2 linked regions of the Methylotuvimicrobium sp. KM2 genome follow. Each later gene encodes a partner of the first gene's protein in a complex. Links are inferred from orthologs where the notes say so. Each region holds a gene or a part of one and is shown on either strand. Other genes may lie near its edges.

The links. The genes of interacting proteins can lie anywhere in the genome.
Region 2: the proteins of uvrB (region 1) and uvrD are in contact, whole or in part, in a crystal structure (PDB 7EGT), measured with the Thermus thermophilus proteins. The link is inferred for Methylotuvimicrobium sp. KM2 from one-to-one orthologs. Residues at the interface, in WP_096411307.1 of Thermus thermophilus: Glu23, Leu25, Arg26, Asp27, Gly28, Glu29, Arg30, Phe31, Arg55, Glu326, Asp327, Phe328, Glu379, Ser382, Gln383, His398, Gly400, Arg401; in WP_096412145.1 of Thermus thermophilus: His654, Arg656, Phe657, Gln666, Asp668, Glu669, Lys680, Arg681, Leu682, Ser683, Lys685, Tyr686, Ala687.

The regions. Positions count from the first base shown.
Region 1 is NZ_CP150634.1:1,078,808-1,086,511, forward strand. What follows is about bases 654-3,596. They hold uvrB (excinuclease ABC subunit UvrB), read left to right. Parts: upstream 654-1,091; coding sequence 1,092-3,101; downstream 3,102-3,596. Other genes in these bases: WJM45_RS04795 (pyridoxal phosphate-dependent aminotransferase), read right to left, coding at 654-1,007; WJM45_RS04805 (transglutaminase family protein), read left to right, coding at 3,329-3,596. Outside these bases: more of WJM45_RS04795, read right to left, coding at 1-653; more of WJM45_RS04805, read left to right, coding at 3,597-4,171; WJM45_RS04810 (hypothetical protein), read right to left, coding at 4,218-4,601; WJM45_RS04815 (bifunctional diguanylate cyclase/phosphodiesterase), read right to left, coding at 4,974-6,608; WJM45_RS04820 (HlyD family secretion protein), read right to left, coding at 7,194-7,704. UniProt on the Escherichia coli protein: The UvrABC repair system catalyzes the recognition and processing of DNA lesions. A damage recognition complex composed of 2 UvrA and 2 UvrB subunits scans DNA for abnormalities.
Region 2 is NZ_CP150634.1:3,001,349-3,009,027, reverse strand. The notes cover bases 2,852-5,769. They hold uvrD (DNA helicase II), read left to right. Parts: upstream 2,852-3,186; coding sequence 3,187-5,352; downstream 5,353-5,769. Other genes in these bases: WJM45_RS12590 (molybdopterin-dependent oxidoreductase), read right to left, coding at 5,511-5,769; WJM45_RS12600 (DUF2892 domain-containing protein), read right to left, coding at 2,852-3,079. Outside these bases: protein-disulfide reductase DsbD, read right to left, coding at 1-1,767; divalent-cation tolerance protein CutA, read right to left, coding at 1,752-2,072; WJM45_RS12605 (FxsA family protein), read left to right, coding at 2,352-2,789; more of WJM45_RS12600, read right to left, coding at 2,843-2,851; more of WJM45_RS12590, read right to left, coding at 5,770-7,679. UniProt on the Escherichia coli protein: A helicase with DNA-dependent ATPase activity. Unwinds DNA duplexes with 3'-5' polarity. Translocates on single-stranded DNA with 3'-5' polarity. Initiates unwinding more efficiently from a nicked substrate than double-stranded DNA.

The DNA.
Region 1 (7,704 bases):
GCGATTGCTTGTTCGACGTTCGGGAATACGTAGAACGTGCCGTCGGTTTCAAGGCAATCGATGCCGTCGAGTTTGTTCAGTTCCGAGACGACGAAATCATGGCGTTTCTTGAATTCGGTCATCATCATATCGATGAAGCCTTGATCGCCGGTTAGCGCGGCTTCTGCGGCATATTGCGAAATCGAAGTCGGATTCGAGGTGCTTTGCGATTGAATGGTGCCCATCGCTTCGATTAGGTCGGCAGGCCCTGCCGCATAGCCGATGCGCCATCCGGTCATCGAATAGGCTTTAGATACGCCGTTCATCACGAGGGTGCGGTCGTAAAGTTCCGGGCAAGCGTTTAGAATATTGACGAAGCTGCCTTTTTGCCAAAGGATATGTTCATACATATCGTCGGTTGCGATGACAATTTCGGGATAATTTTTCAATACGTCGCCGAGCGCTTTTAGCTCGTCGAGTGAATAGGCGACGCCGGTCGGATTCGACGGGCTGTTGAGGAAAATCAGCCGGGTCTTGTCGGTAATCGCCGCGCGCAGTTGTTCCGGCGATATTTTAAAGTGCCGCGTCTGTGTCGTTTCGATGACGACCGGTACGCCGCCGGCCAGCAGCACCATGTCGGGATAAGAGACCCAGTACGGCGCAGGAATGATCACCTCGTCGCCTTCGTTCAACAGTGCTTGCGTCAGGTTGTAAGAGCTCTGCTTGCCCCCGCACGAAACTAGAATTTGCTTGGCTTGGTAATCGAGGCCGTTGTCTTTTTTGAATTTGTCAATGATTGCTTGTTTCAGGCTTGGCGTGCCGCCGACCGGAGTGTATTTCGTAAAGCCTTTGTTCATCGCCTCGATCGCGGCGGCCTTGATATGATCCGGTGTGTCGAAGTCCGGTTCGCCCGCGCCGAGGCCGATAATGTCCTTGCCGGCGGCGCGCATGGCGGCGGCTCTTGCTGTGATCGCCAGTGTCGGTGATGGTTTAACGGATTGAACTCTGCCGGAAAGTTTTATGCTCATAAGTACCTGTCAAATCAATGTAAAAGTAGACATGATTATACTCTATGTATAATAGCTGTTGAAATTCCATTAGAGAGTGAGTGTGTGAAAAAGGCATTTAATATTCAAGGCCGATTTCAACCGGCAGGCGACCAACCGGTGGCAATTAACCAATTGGTCGAAGGATTGCACGACGGCGAAGTGCATCAAACCTTGCTCGGCGTGACCGGCTCGGGCAAGACTTTTACGATTGCCAATGTTATTAACCAAGTGCAGCGTCCGGCGATGATTCTGGCGCCGAATAAGACATTGGCCGCGCAATTGTACGGCGAGATGAAGGAGTTTTTTCCGGAAAATAGCGTCGAGTATTTCGTGTCGTATTACGACTACTATCAACCGGAAGCCTATGTGCCGGCTTCGGATACCTTCATCGATAAAGATGCTTCGCTGAATGAGCATATCGAACAAATGCGTTTATCGGCGACCAAGGCGCTGATCGAACGCGAGGATACGATCGTCGTCGCGACCGTGTCGGCGATTTACGGCTTGGGTGAACCGGAATCGTATTTTCAAATGGTCTTGCATTTGGTGCGCGGCGATTTGATCGATCAACGCGCGATCGTCCGCCGTTTGGCTGAAATGCAATATACGCGCAACGAAACCGAATTGCGCCGCGCGACTTACCGCGTTCGCGGCGAAGTCATAGATATATTTCCGGCGGAATCCGAGCAGGAGGCGCTTCGTATCGAGTTGTTCGATGATGAAATCGAGCGACTGTCGCTGTTTGACCCGTTGACCGGCGAAATTAAGCAGCGTATTGCGCGTTACACGGTCTACCCGAAGAATCATTACGTCACGCCAAGGGATCAATTGTTGGCAGCAGTTGACGCGATTAAAATCGAATTGAAAGCGCGTCTCGAGCATTTGTATTCGCTGAATAAATTGGTAGAAGCGCAGCGCTTGGAGCAACGGACCTTGTTCGATCTCGAAATGATTTTGGAGGTCGGCTATTGTTCCGGTATCGAAAATTATTCACGTTATCTGTCCGGTCGCGGCCCGGGTGAGCCGCCGCCGACGATGTTCGATTATTTGCCGGATAATGCCTTGGTCATTATCGATGAAAGTCATGTGACGATTCCGCAGATAGGCGCGATGTATAAAGGAGATCGCTCGCGTAAAGAAACCTTGGTCGAATACGGGTTCAGATTGCCTTCGGCGCTTGATAACCGCCCGTTGACCTTCGAAGAGTTCGAAGCAAAATCCAGGCAGCGAATTTATGTTTCGGCAACGCCAGGACCTTATGAAAAAGCGCATTCCGGGGTCTTTGTGGAGCAGGTTGTCAGGCCGACCGGCTTGCTCGATCCGGAAATCGAAGTCCGTCCCGCAACGACTCAGGTCGATGATTTGTTGTCGGAAATCACTAAGCGGGTTAAGGTCAACGAGCGCGTCTTGGTCACAACGTTGACCAAGCGCATGTCCGAAGACTTGACCGAATATTTGGCCGACCATGACGTGCGCGTGCGTTACTTGCATTCGGACATCGATACCGTCGAGCGCGTCGAGATCATTCGCGATTTGCGGCTCGGCAAATTCGATGTGTTGGTCGGTATCAATTTACTGCGGGAAGGTTTGGACATTCCCGAGGTTTCGTTGATTGCGATTTTGGACGCCGACAAGGAAGGTTTCTTGCGTTCGACCGTGTCGTTGGTGCAAACGATAGGCCGTGCGGCGCGTAATGCACACGGTAAGGCGATTTTGTACGGCGATAAGATCACGCGCTCGATGCAACAGGCAATCGATGAAACCGTGAGACGCCGCGAAAAACAGAGCCGTTTCAACGAAATGAATAATATTACGCCGGCAACGGTATTCAAGTCGGTTAAGGATATTTTGGAAATCGCGATTCCGGGCGCCGGCTTTCAACCGGTTGCGAAGGCCGTAGCCGTGACCGAGCCCGATGCGGACTATAAAGCGATGACGCCCAAACAAAAAAGCAAAAAGCTCAAGCAAATGGAAGAGCAAATGTATAAGCATGCTCGGAATCTGGAGTTTGAAGAAGCGGCGCGTCTTAGGGATGAGATTAAATTGTTGCAGGAGATTTATGTTAAAGGTTAAAGGTGAAAGGGGAAAGGGGAAAGAGGAAAGAGGAAAGAGGAAAGAGGAAAGAGGAAAGAGTGTTGGTGGGTTTAGGGGGCACCCTTAAGTTAAGGGAAACTTGTCGTTCGGCAGGCTTTTGAGGCGCATTCGATCCTGAGCCAGCATTAATTATTCTGTGAAGGTGCTTAAAGGTATTGGGTTTAGTGGGTGATGGTTTATTTGTTGTGGTTTTGGGAGGATAGGCAATGAAATATAAATTAGGTTGCGATCTCGAATATCAGGTTGATTCCTTTAGTACGTTTATTTTTAATTTTCGAATCGCGCAGATCGACTGCCAAAAGATCATTAACGAGCATCTGCAACTGAATCCTGCTATTCCTGTTGATGAGTTTGCGGCGCCCGTTTTAGAAAATCGATATTTCAGAGTCAATGTGTCGGCGGGAACGAATCTGCATGTTTCGTATCGTGCGGAAGTCGAAATGTCGCATTTTTACGGGGATCCGAATAAGATCATGGAAATTCAGCCGGCGGATTTGCCGAAAGAGACCTTGCCTTACCTTTATCCCAGTCGCTTCTGTCAATCGGACCGGTTAGTTAACCTTGCGCTTTCGGAGTTTGGTGGAGAGCAGATGGGTTACTCCAGAGTTACGGCCATATGTAATTGGATTTTTGATAAGGTTTATTATCAATACGGAACCAGTAGCTCGCATACTTCCGCATTCGATACCGCTACCGAGCGAATCGGGGTCTGCCGGGATTTCGCGCATTTGGGAATCGCGTTTTGCAGGGCCTTGAATATTCCGGCGCGGTTTGTCTCCAGTTATGCCTATGGGTTGACGACGCCCGATTTTCACGCCTGTTTCGAAGCCTATTTGGGTAATCGTTGGTATTTATTCGATGCTACTCGCCAGGCGCCGCAGAACGGTATCGTGCGTATCGGCACGGGACGCGATGCCGCCGATGTTTCAATAGCCACAATCTTCGGAAATGTTTCGATGAACGAAATGCGTATTTTTATCGAGCATGTTCCGGATCCGGATTGCCCAGGAATTCCGGAGCCGACGACAGAGGCCATTGCGATTTTATGAGTGTTGAGTTTTGCCGGGTTCTTCAAAATGAGCGGGCTGTTTGGTTTTATTGCTCGCCATAAACCCTTTTCATCAGCGTCAGGAACCATTGCGGGCGGAAGATGACGATGAATAGCGCGATTAGACTGACGGTCGGTATGGGGCCGATATCGAGCAGCATGAATACTATCATCGCCAATAAGAGTTGAAGCCGGGCGGCGGCTGACGCATGGTTTTTGCGCCTCGGATTGCCGACGGATGCGCCAGAGCTATCCGGCGAGGTGGGGTTTTGCCGCGAATTCCGATAGATATTATCGACGAGGGTTTTAAACCAGCGAGGGCGGAATAGCGCGACGAACGCGCCAAGCGTTGAGGCTATCGGAATCGGCCCGATGCTAGCGATTCCGATCAGAATCAATGCAAAAACGCACTTCAAGCGTATCATTGTCATTCTATATATCCTGCTATCACGATTTTGTTCGATGGTTCGGAAATGGCTAAAACGTTAAACATCAGCGTAACGCGACGCATCGGTGCCGTCAATTCGCGGTTTAGCTAGGAGCTTGTCCGAGGCATCATTTTCGCCCACAGACGCGTCACCGCCTCCTTTCGGCGCGCTGACGGCGGCACCCTGCACATCCGCAAAACCAACGCCCGGAAACCGAGTTGGCGAAAATCTACCGCAACTTGAATCTTGATCCGCCTAGTATTTTAAATTTAAGTGTCAGGCACGGGTTAAGAGTCCCGACAGTAGCTCGTTAGAGCAGCTGTATATTTCCGTTGTTTATTAAACTTTTTCCGTTCGGCGGCGGTCTTCGCTGCATTAGATGCCTATGACGGAGCCGAAATTTGAAGCCGGAACGGGGGCGGAAAACAAAGAACCTTGTCCATAATCGCAGCCGGCAGCGGTCAATATGTCGCATTGATCGATTGTTTCCACTCCTTCGGCAATGACTTTCATGCCAAGCCTATGGGCCATGGAAATAATGGCTTCGCAAATGGCGTTATCTTGAGTTTTTTGAGTTAAATTGCACACGAAAGATTGATCGATCTTGATGTAATTGATATCAAATCTTTTAAGATAAGGTAGAGATAAAAAACCGGTTCCGAAATCGTCAAGAGATAACCGGATATTTGCGTTTCTGAATTCAAGTAATCGATCGAAAATGATTTTGTCGTTTTTCAAGAATTCTTTTTCTACGATTTCGAGCACGATGCTCTCGGCAGGCAACTTTATCTCCCGCAAATAATCGATCCACCCTGAATTCGCGGTGCTCTTGTTTTTTAACTGTAGAGGAGAAACATTGAGGCTTACTTGGAATTTTTCATGGAAGGCGGTGTGCCATCGCAATACTTGATTTGCCGCCGTTCGGAATACCCAATCACTAATATCGTCAATCATCCCGATTTCTTCCGCTATGTCCATGAATTCGGAAGGGTTAAGGAGTCCGCGTACCGGGTGTTGCCAACGAATCAGGGCTTCCGCTTTGTGGATAGAGCCCGTAACCAATTCAACGATAGGTTGATAGTACAATTTAAACTGTTGATCGGGCAGAGCCTTGCTCAGATCATTACTCAGCAGCATCCTGGTTTGCAAGGCATCTTGCAGAGAACGGGAAAAATAACAGAAACGGTTCCCGCCCTGGTGTTTTGAGAAATACAAAGCCTGCTTCGCACCGTTCAAGAGCTCCGATATTTCCGTCGAGTTATTTGGATAGATAGAGATTCCAATCCTGGCGGAGGTATAAACGATTTCACTTCCGAACTTAAAAGGATTGGCTAATGCATCAATGATGGCTTGAGCGACTCTATCGATACATAGGCAATCATTGAAGCCACTGATAATGATCGCAATCTCATGCTCGCCGTAACGAACTACCGGATCGTATTCCCGAACGCAGCGGTTTATGCGCTTTTCGATTTCAATCAATAGTCTTTCACTTACTATTGGCCCAAAGGAACCCTTGATATGATTGAAATCATCGACATCAATTAATAACACTGCCAGCGGCCGATTAGCGCGCTGCGTCTTGTTAATTTCATTTTGTAAGCGATCATGGATTATTTGATATGAGTGTTCGGTCAGACTGCTCGCCGTCTTGTCGACCGATCGAATAAAAGAGGAGTCGACATCGAAGATGCGGTTATTGTTACCGGTATTCGTTGAGGTATTCCTATTACTCGTGAATGCATGTTCAAAAGCCGGTTTTTCGTTATCCGGCTCACATTCGTTTCGTTCGATTAGATCCCAAACGAAGGAGCGGGGATCGTGCGAGTCGAGATTGTTTAACGATCTTGAAAATTCTAAAGGTGAATTAAGATGGTTTCCAGATACAGCCGCATTGGTAAATAAACGCAAATCCCCGCTGTGAAGCCAATATTTTTTACGCCTATCACTGCGCTCGACGCAATACGAATGACATAAGGCGGTTTTTAGCATTTTTTGCGCATCGCTCATCGAATTTTTAACCGGATTTCCTTTCTTGATGCCAATGTGGGAGCCCACAAGAAGCAGCGGTTTTCCGCTCTTTGTCCTGCTTATAACACGACCGTTGTCGCGAAACCATCGATAGCTACCGTCTACGTTTCGCATGCGATGTTCGCATGTAAACAGAGGGATTTCGCCATTAACGTGCCGTTTAAAATTGGTGTAATATCCAAATAAATCATCCGGGTGAACGAGAGATTTCCATTCTTGAAAAGAGTCGCCTATTTCATTTTTGTGGTAGCCCAGTGATTTCTTCCATTGGCTTGAGCAAAACACTTTATTTTCATGGATGCACCATATCCAAATATCATCATCAAGAGCATCGAGAGTAAACATCCAAAATTCGTCATTTTTATTTATTGCATTGTTGTGAGAGATTATCATTTGAACCTTCCAGTCTGTCTCACCGGTGGTATTGAGCTCTTTAGTCGATCGAGTTGGTTCGGTTTCCATTGCTTTTACCCCAAGTTGGTTAATTGTTGAGTATCCTTGCTCTCCGGATCTCGGCAATTCCCGCCGAAATTTGATCTGCAAAAGGTATATGATTTTCAATGGTTAGTTATTGATAGCGCTGCAATCGAGTTTTAACGGTTCATTTGGCGTCACCAGATTTAATGCAATGATTTCCTGAGCTTTTGACTCCGCCTCAAGCAGTTCTTCAGAGAAAATATCCGTCTCATATTCCTGGCTTGACACTTTCGTTATCGAACTGATAGGAGATTTTCCGGTGTCTTGCAAATGAATCGAAGTTATCGTCGAAAGACCGGGGCGAATAGGGTGCTTCAATATCTCGTCTTCCGGCAGCGCAATGCGTACAGGCACTCGCTCTACGATATGAATGAAATTTCCAGTCGCGTTGTCGGGAGGCAACAAGGCAAAAACACTACCTGTACCAGGAACTAGCCCTTCCACAGTCCCATGAAAGGTATGACTTCCCTGATGCATATCGACGGCGACATCCGCCGATTGGCCGGGTCGTATACCTTGCACCTCGGTTTCCCGTAAGTTTGCCTCCACCCATAGATGATCTAACGGGATCAGCGTCAGCAAAGAGTCGCCCGGTTGA
Region 2 (7,679 bases), 1.9 Mb from region 1 along the record:
CATCACGACTCCGGCGCCTTTCCAAAGCTTTTTCCAGCCGCCTGCATTTTCGCTCAACGGGTCAATCGCTTTCAGGTAAATGGCCGGTATGATCAGTAATAAGGCCCATAGGAACATCGTGATATCGGGCGGCAAAATACGGTCCAGCATCCATAGGGCGACAGCCAGCATGATCACGCCGAAGACCGCTTTGGTTGCATTCAGCCATTGACCGGCCTTCGGTAATAGTTTTCCGGCCGATGCGCCGAGTATCAATAGAGGCACTCCCATACCGAATCCCATCGCGAATAATGCGATGCCGCCGAGCACGGCATCGCCGGTTTGGCCGATATAGATCAACGCGCCGGCCAACGGAGCCGCAACGCAGGGGCCTACGATCAAAGAAGATAACGAGCCCATGATCGCCGCGCTCCAAAACGAACCGTCACGGTGTTTGTCGCTGGATTTATGCAGTCGAGTTTGAATCGATGCGGGCATTTCTAGGTTGTAAAAACCGAACATCGACAACGACAACAATACGAAAATACCGCTGAACAGCGCGATAATCCAAGGTTGTTGAAAGGTCGTTTGTAGATTGCTGCCGAATAACGCTGCCAAGACACCGAAAACCGTGTAGGTCAATGCGGAGGCGGTGACGTAACTCAGTGATAAAAGAAAGGCGCGGCTAGTGGTTACCCGGTTGCGTTGACCGACGATTATGCCGGATAAAATCGGTATCATCGGAAAAATACAGGGTGTGAAAGAAAGTAACAACCCGAAGCCGAAAAAGGACAGTAATGTTAGCCAGAGCGTGTTTTGATGCAAAGATTGAACGATGCGGTCTTGTTCGGATTGCGGTTCGTCGACCCGAGTGCTTGTAAAGGCATTGATCGGCTTCGATGCCTGTGCGGTCATCGGTAGATCCAATGGCGTGCTTTGCGACATCGGAGGATAACATACGCCTCGATCCGCGCAGCCTTGAAATTGTGCTTGAAGAATAATATTTTGTTGATCCGCTTGATAGCGGTTAATCGGCAAATCGAAGCTTAGGTCATTACGGAAGATTTCAACGTCGCCGAATTCCTCGTCGTGGTAAGGCGTGCCTCCGGGCAAAGTGAAGTTGCCGATTTTTACTTTTTCGGAATCTAGGATATCGAATTGAAATTTGTCGCGATATAGATAATAGCCTTCCGCAATTTGCCAATTGACGGTCAGCGTGTTCGGGTCCTTGACCGAAGCGAAAAAGCGGAAGGCTTGTTCCGCCGGAAGCAATTCATCCTGGAACAGATTTAGCTTTAAGTCGCTCAGGCCCTGAACTAAGCCGAAAATCGAGCCGGTTTTCGCGGGAGCCTCTTGAGGCGCTAGGTCTACCGTCAGTGCGGTCTTTTGAGGAGGATAACAAATGCCGATATCGGCGCAACCCTGATGTTTAACTGTCAATTGCAAGGTGTTAAGCGCATTGTCTAGCTTGATGATCGGCACTTCAACGGCGAGTTTGTTTCGATAAATGACCATGTCGCCGAAAAACTCGTCATGCTTCGTTTTTCCTGGAGGATAAGTGATATCGTCGAGTGTAATCCGTTCTGACCGGCTTTCAACGCCCAATTTATCACGGTACAAATAGTAGCCGTCGGCGATCTGCCAGGTTAGAACGATTTTATTCTCTGTATTAGCCTTGGCGGTGAGTTTAAAAGCTTGCTCTTGCGGCAGTAAGTCGCTTTCGCTGATGGCAAAGACGGCTTGATGAAAATTTGCAATGAGGCAAAGCAGTATTATTTTGATAGGCATGAATCGATCCATTTCAGATACTCAGGCAAAGCGTGTTCGACAGAGACCGCGACGATCTCGGGAAGTTCATAGGGATGCGTCTCTTGTATGCGTTGTTCCACTTGCGGGTAAATATCGCGTCGTGTCTTAACGAGCAACAGGTATTCCTGATCCGTTTCGATTTGATCTTGCCAGCGATAAACGGAAGTCAATCCTGGAAGAATATTTGCGCAAGCGGCTAAATTTTCTACGATTAATGTTTGAGCGATAGAGCTTGCCGTATTCTGATCCGGACAGGTGCAAAAGAGGATAATGTGATTCGACATAACTGGAGACTCGGTCAATTTGTTCTGGAGTTTCGGTTTTAAAATCCCTATATTGTAACGTTTAATTCAGGATAAGGTCTCGGTGCGATTTTTCGCCGGTCTTGGTTCATTGATTTTGAGCGGATGAAAATGGGTTCATAACTTTCGTACTTCAAGTTTCGGAAGTGCCCGAGGGCTCCCGGTGCCGGATTTCGATCTTAGAGTAGGTATAATTGATTTCAAATGGGAAACTTTCCGGGGTTATCTGTTTCCAATGTGAAATTTGTTTAGGAATTTTAAATGAAAGTTTTTCAAGTTGTATTTTTGTGTTTTTTGATCATTCCTTTTTTGGAGATTTATTTGCTGCTGCCCATCGGCGGCTTGATCGGTGTATTTCCGACGGTTGTTTTGGTGGTATTTACTGCCGTATTGGGCGCTGCTTTGTTAAGACAGCAAGGTTTTGCGACCTTAAGGCGTTTTCAAGATAATTTGAACCAGGGCGTGGTTCCCGCTTACGAAATGATTGAAGGGCCGATATTGCTGGTTGGTGGAGCATTGTTATTGACTCCCGGTTTTTTTACCGATGTGCTTGGCTTTGCATGTCTAATACCTCAGCTGCGCGGCAAAATCGCCCGTTATGTGATTGAGAACCACCTGATACAGACGGGTAGCGCGGTTCATCCCGGGCGATCCAAAGATAATAATGTCTTGGAAGGCGAATATAAAAAGGAGGATTGACAGGTCTTTCTTATTAAGCCGCTTGATCTACGTCCCTGTAGAAATTAAGCGGCTTATTGGCTACTTTCCGGTTCGCCGCTAGTGCAAGTGTTCTTGTTGAGCCCGGAATAAACCGGACACCAACCGAAAAAAGAGGTGCCGATCAATACGGTTCCTAACAGTAATAAAATAATTTTTGCGGTGAATAAAGATATCAATACCAATGCCGCGCCTCCGAACATGCGGTATTTTTTATCCTTATCGCCAAGATTGTGTTCGAATTTTATCATGCGTTTAAAATCGAAGCTCATTGTAAGTCCCCTCTGCTAATTAATGTTGGTTATTAAAGCCCGGTCCGGCCGTCATTATTGCTTTCCTTAAACGCGCATAGCTTATAGAAATGTTTCAACGATAACAAATGGATATTACTTCAATTATTAATCCTCTCAATGATGCTCAACGCGAAGCGGTATCGGCGCCGTCCCGCGCAATGTTGGTTTTAGCCGGCGCCGGTAGCGGCAAGACCCGGGTCTTGGTGCATCGCATCGCTTGGCAGATTCAAGTCGAAGGCCATTCGCCGCATAGTATCTTGGCTGTCACCTTCACTAATAAAGCCGCAACGGAAATGCGCACCCGTATCGAAGATCTGCTCAATATTTCTGCGCGTTCGATGTGGATAGGCACCTTTCATGGACTCGCGCATCGCCTGCTCAGACGTCACGCCAAAGAAGCGCAACTGCCCGAGACTTTTCAAGTGATGGATTCGGACGACCAATTGCGGCTGATCAAGCGTCTCTACAAAAACCTGAATCTGGACGAGGCCAAATGGCCGCCCAAGCAAGCGCAATGGTATATCAACGCGCAAAAAGACGAGGGTATTCGGGCCAAGCACATGCCGGAAACCGGCGATTTTTTTGCGCGGCAAATGCTGGCGATTTATAAGGCTTACGAAGAGGTCTGTCAGCGCTCGGGTCTGGTCGATTTTGCCGAACTGCTGCTGCGCGCGCATGAATTGCTGCGCGACAATCCCGAAACCTTGAGTTTTTATCAACAACGGTTCCGGCATGTGCATGTCGACGAATTTCAAGATACCAATACGATTCAATATGCCTGGCTGCGGCTGTTGACGCAAGATCGCGATAATCTATTCGTGGTCGGCGACGACGATCAATCCATTTACGGATGGCGCGGCGCGAAAATCGAAAATATTTTTCGATTTCAAAAGCATTATCCGAACCATAAGGTCGTCAAACTGGAACAAAACTACCGATCGACCGGCCATATTCTGAAAGCGGCCAACCGGGTCATCGAGCATAACGAAGGACGAATGGGCAAGGAGCTTTGGACCGATAGCGGGGACGGCGAGCCGATTTCGGTTTATGCCGCGTTCAACGAGCAGGACGAAGCCTATTACGTTGTCGAGCGTATTCGAAAATGGGTCAATGAAGGTGGAATGCGCAGCGACATCGCGATTCTTTACCGTTCCAACGCGCAATCGCGCCAGTTCGAGGAAAAGCTGATCGCGACCAGTATTCCTTATCGTGTCTACGGCGGCTTGCGCTTTTTCGATCGGGCCGAAATTAAAAATGCCTTGGCTTATTTGCGCCTGATGGCCAATCTTGACGACGATGCCTCGTTCGAACGCGTCGTCAATACGCCGACGCGCGGTATCGGCGCCAAATCTTTGGACGACATCCGAGTATTGGCGCGCGACAGGAATCTGTCCCTTCGCCAAGCGGCCAAGCTCGCAATCGATCAAAAGTTGATGACGCCGAGAGCGCTGAACGCCATGCACGGATTCATTGCCTTGATTCGACACCTCGCCGAACAGACGCAAGGCTTACCGCTGTTCGAGCAAGTCAAACTCGTTGTCGAAAAGTCCGGTTTGATCGAGTTTTATAAAAAAGAAAAAGACGATAAAGGCGAGGCACGCGTCGAAAACTTGGAAGAATTGGTCAATGCCGCACGACTGTTCGAGTACGATCAAGATAACGAAGAAAATTTAAGCGAACTCGATATGTTTTTGGCGCATGCGGCGCTCGAAGCCGGCGAAATGCAAAGTGGTGCCGAGCAAGATTGCGTGCAGCTGATGACCTTGCATGCCGCTAAGGGCTTGGAATTCAAGAGGGTGTTTTTGGTCGGTTTCGAGGAAGGTTTGTTTCCGTCGCAACAATCGATCGAGGATCCGGGGCGCTTGGAAGAAGAGCGTAGGCTTTGTTATGTCGGCATGACTCGCGCGATGGAAAACTTGTGTTTGACTTATGCTGAATCCCGGCGTTTGTGGGGGCGCGAAACCTATCCGAAGCCTTCGCGGTTTTTGCGAGAAATTCCGACCGAAACGCTTCAGGAAGTCAGGATGCGCGCCCAGGTCAGCCGTCCGGTTTCATTTACCGGAAACGTGGATAGTCATGAGCCGGGTTCATACAAATTGGGGCAGCGCGTCCGCCATGAAAAATTCGGCGAAGGTGTGGTGCTGCAAAGAGAAGGCAGCGGCGCACAGGAGCGCATTCAGATCAATTTCCAGCAGGTGGGTATCAAATGGTTGATGTTGTCATATGCCAAGTTGGAAGGAGTGGGAGTTTAACACACATAGTAGCCCGGATGCAGCGTAGCGCAATCCGGGAAGTTCGGAGCCATGCCATTCCCGTATTCCGCTACGCTGCATACGGGCTACATGCTTTATAGCCGTGATTTTCGTGTGTTTCGTGGACGAAATGCTTTTCTAGGTAAAAAGGCAAATAGTCATTGCTTCGGTAAAAACCCTTTCAACTCAGGCAGACAAGAGCCGCAGCCGGTTCCTGCGCTGAGTTTTTGCCCGATTTGTTCGATGTTCGCCAAATTGAATTCCCGAACCGCTTTGGCGATCGACTTTTCGCCGACATTGAAACAGGAACAAACCAAGCGGCCGCAATCCTCTTGTCCTTCCGGCGGCAAAGCGCTCAATAATCGTAAGCGCTCCTCTTTGTTGATCTGCGGTTGCGCGAATAGCGTTTCAAGCCAGCCGGTTTCCGGCAATAGCGGTGATGAGGACACGAACAGGCAAACTTCCAGTCGACCGTTGATGATTAGCGCACTGCGATAATCGCCCCGTTCCGGATCGCTGTATTCCAGACAATGAGGCTTGTTCGATTCGCCGGATAACGAACTTAACCAATCGCGCCAAGAAGGGAAGGGGGTACGGTCGGCCAGCTCGTAGCGGATGAAGTCGTTGCCTTTGAATGTAACGCGATATTCTATATCGTCTATGGCCAACGGCGAACGCGACAATAGCGTTGCGTACCAAAGCGCTCGGTAAGGCGTGATGGTTACCGGCGTTTGTTTGCTTTCCGGTTGGCCGGAATGCGGATCGACCACCGGGTTGACTAATGCGCCGACGCGTCCTCTGCTAGTGAGTTGCGCCGTCCAGTGCATCGGCACGAAGAGGCTGCCGGGTTGCTGGTTTTCGGTGACGACGACTCGGGCAATCATGTTGCCCCAAAGACTAGATACCGTCGCTAGGTCATGCGTTTGTAAATGATAACGTGCCGCGTCGAGCGGATGAATCTCGACGAAAGGCTCCGGTTTATGAGCATTCAGTTTCGCCGACAAGCCGGTTCGGGTCATCGTATGCCATTGATCGCGCAGGCGTCCGGTATTCAACGTAAAAGGATAATTCGGATCGGGCTTGTTAACCGGCAGGCGCGGGCGTATCGCAATGAACCGGGCTTTTCGAGACGCGGTATGAAACTTACCGTCGGTGAACAGGCGCGCGGTGCCGTTAGGATTCTTCTTGGTGACCGGCCATTGCACAGGTTGTAACCGGTCGTAAGCGTCTTCGGTCAGATCCGCGAAGGCTGAAATATCGAAATCGCGCGGTTGGTCTTTCCGGTTATTTTCAAAGCCGGACAGCGCGGCATGTTCGCGGAAAATGTCGGCACCGGACCGGTAGGCGAAGGCATGATTGAAGCCCATGCGGACGGCGACTTGACTGACGATCCACCAATCCGGCCTAGCGTTTCCGGAAAACGGGAATAGCGGTCGCTGACGCGATATTCGCCTTTCCATGTTCGTGACGGTACCGTTTTTTTCGCTCCAGCCGGCCGCCGGTAAGCGGACATGTGCCAAATCGACCGTATCGGTATTCTTGATGCAATCCGATACGATGACGAGATCGCAGCGTTTCAGCGCATTTTTGACTTTATCGGCGTCCGGCAGTGTGACCACCGGATTCGTTGCGATAATCCAAACCGCCTTGACGGTGCCCGCATCGATTGCATCGAACAGTTCGACCGCTTTCAGGCCGGGACGGGTCGCGATCCTATCGGTTTGCCAAAAGCGGGCGACGCGGTCGATATGCTCGGGATTATCCAATTCCATGTGCGCGGCCAAGGTATTGGCCAATCCGCCGACTTCGCGACCGCCCATCGCATTCGGCTGGCCGGTGAACGAAAAAGGCCCCATGCCCGGTTTCCCGATTCTACCGGTCGCCAAATGGCAATTGATGATGGCATTGCATTTATCGGAGCCGGAGGCCGATTGATTGATGCCTTGCGAATAGACCGTAACGGTTTTAGCGGTGTTCGCATACCAACTGTAAAACGTTTCGACGTCGACCGAGGACAAGCCGCAGTCTTGCGCGACAGCTTCAATACTTCCTGCAGTACTTTGGGCGGACTGTAAAGCCCATTCGAAATCCTGAGTATGCGCGGCGATATAGTCGTTATCGAGCGCATCGCTTTGTGCCAAATAGGCCAACAAACCGTTGAATAATAAGCCGTCCATGCCCGGTTTGATCGCCAAATGCAAATCCGCGCTGTCGCATGTTGCGGTTCGGCGCGGGTCGATGACGACGACTTTCAGTGCCGGATTGTTTTCTTTGGCCTTGAGAATACGCTGAAACACGACCGGGTGACACCAGGCGGTGTTCGAGCC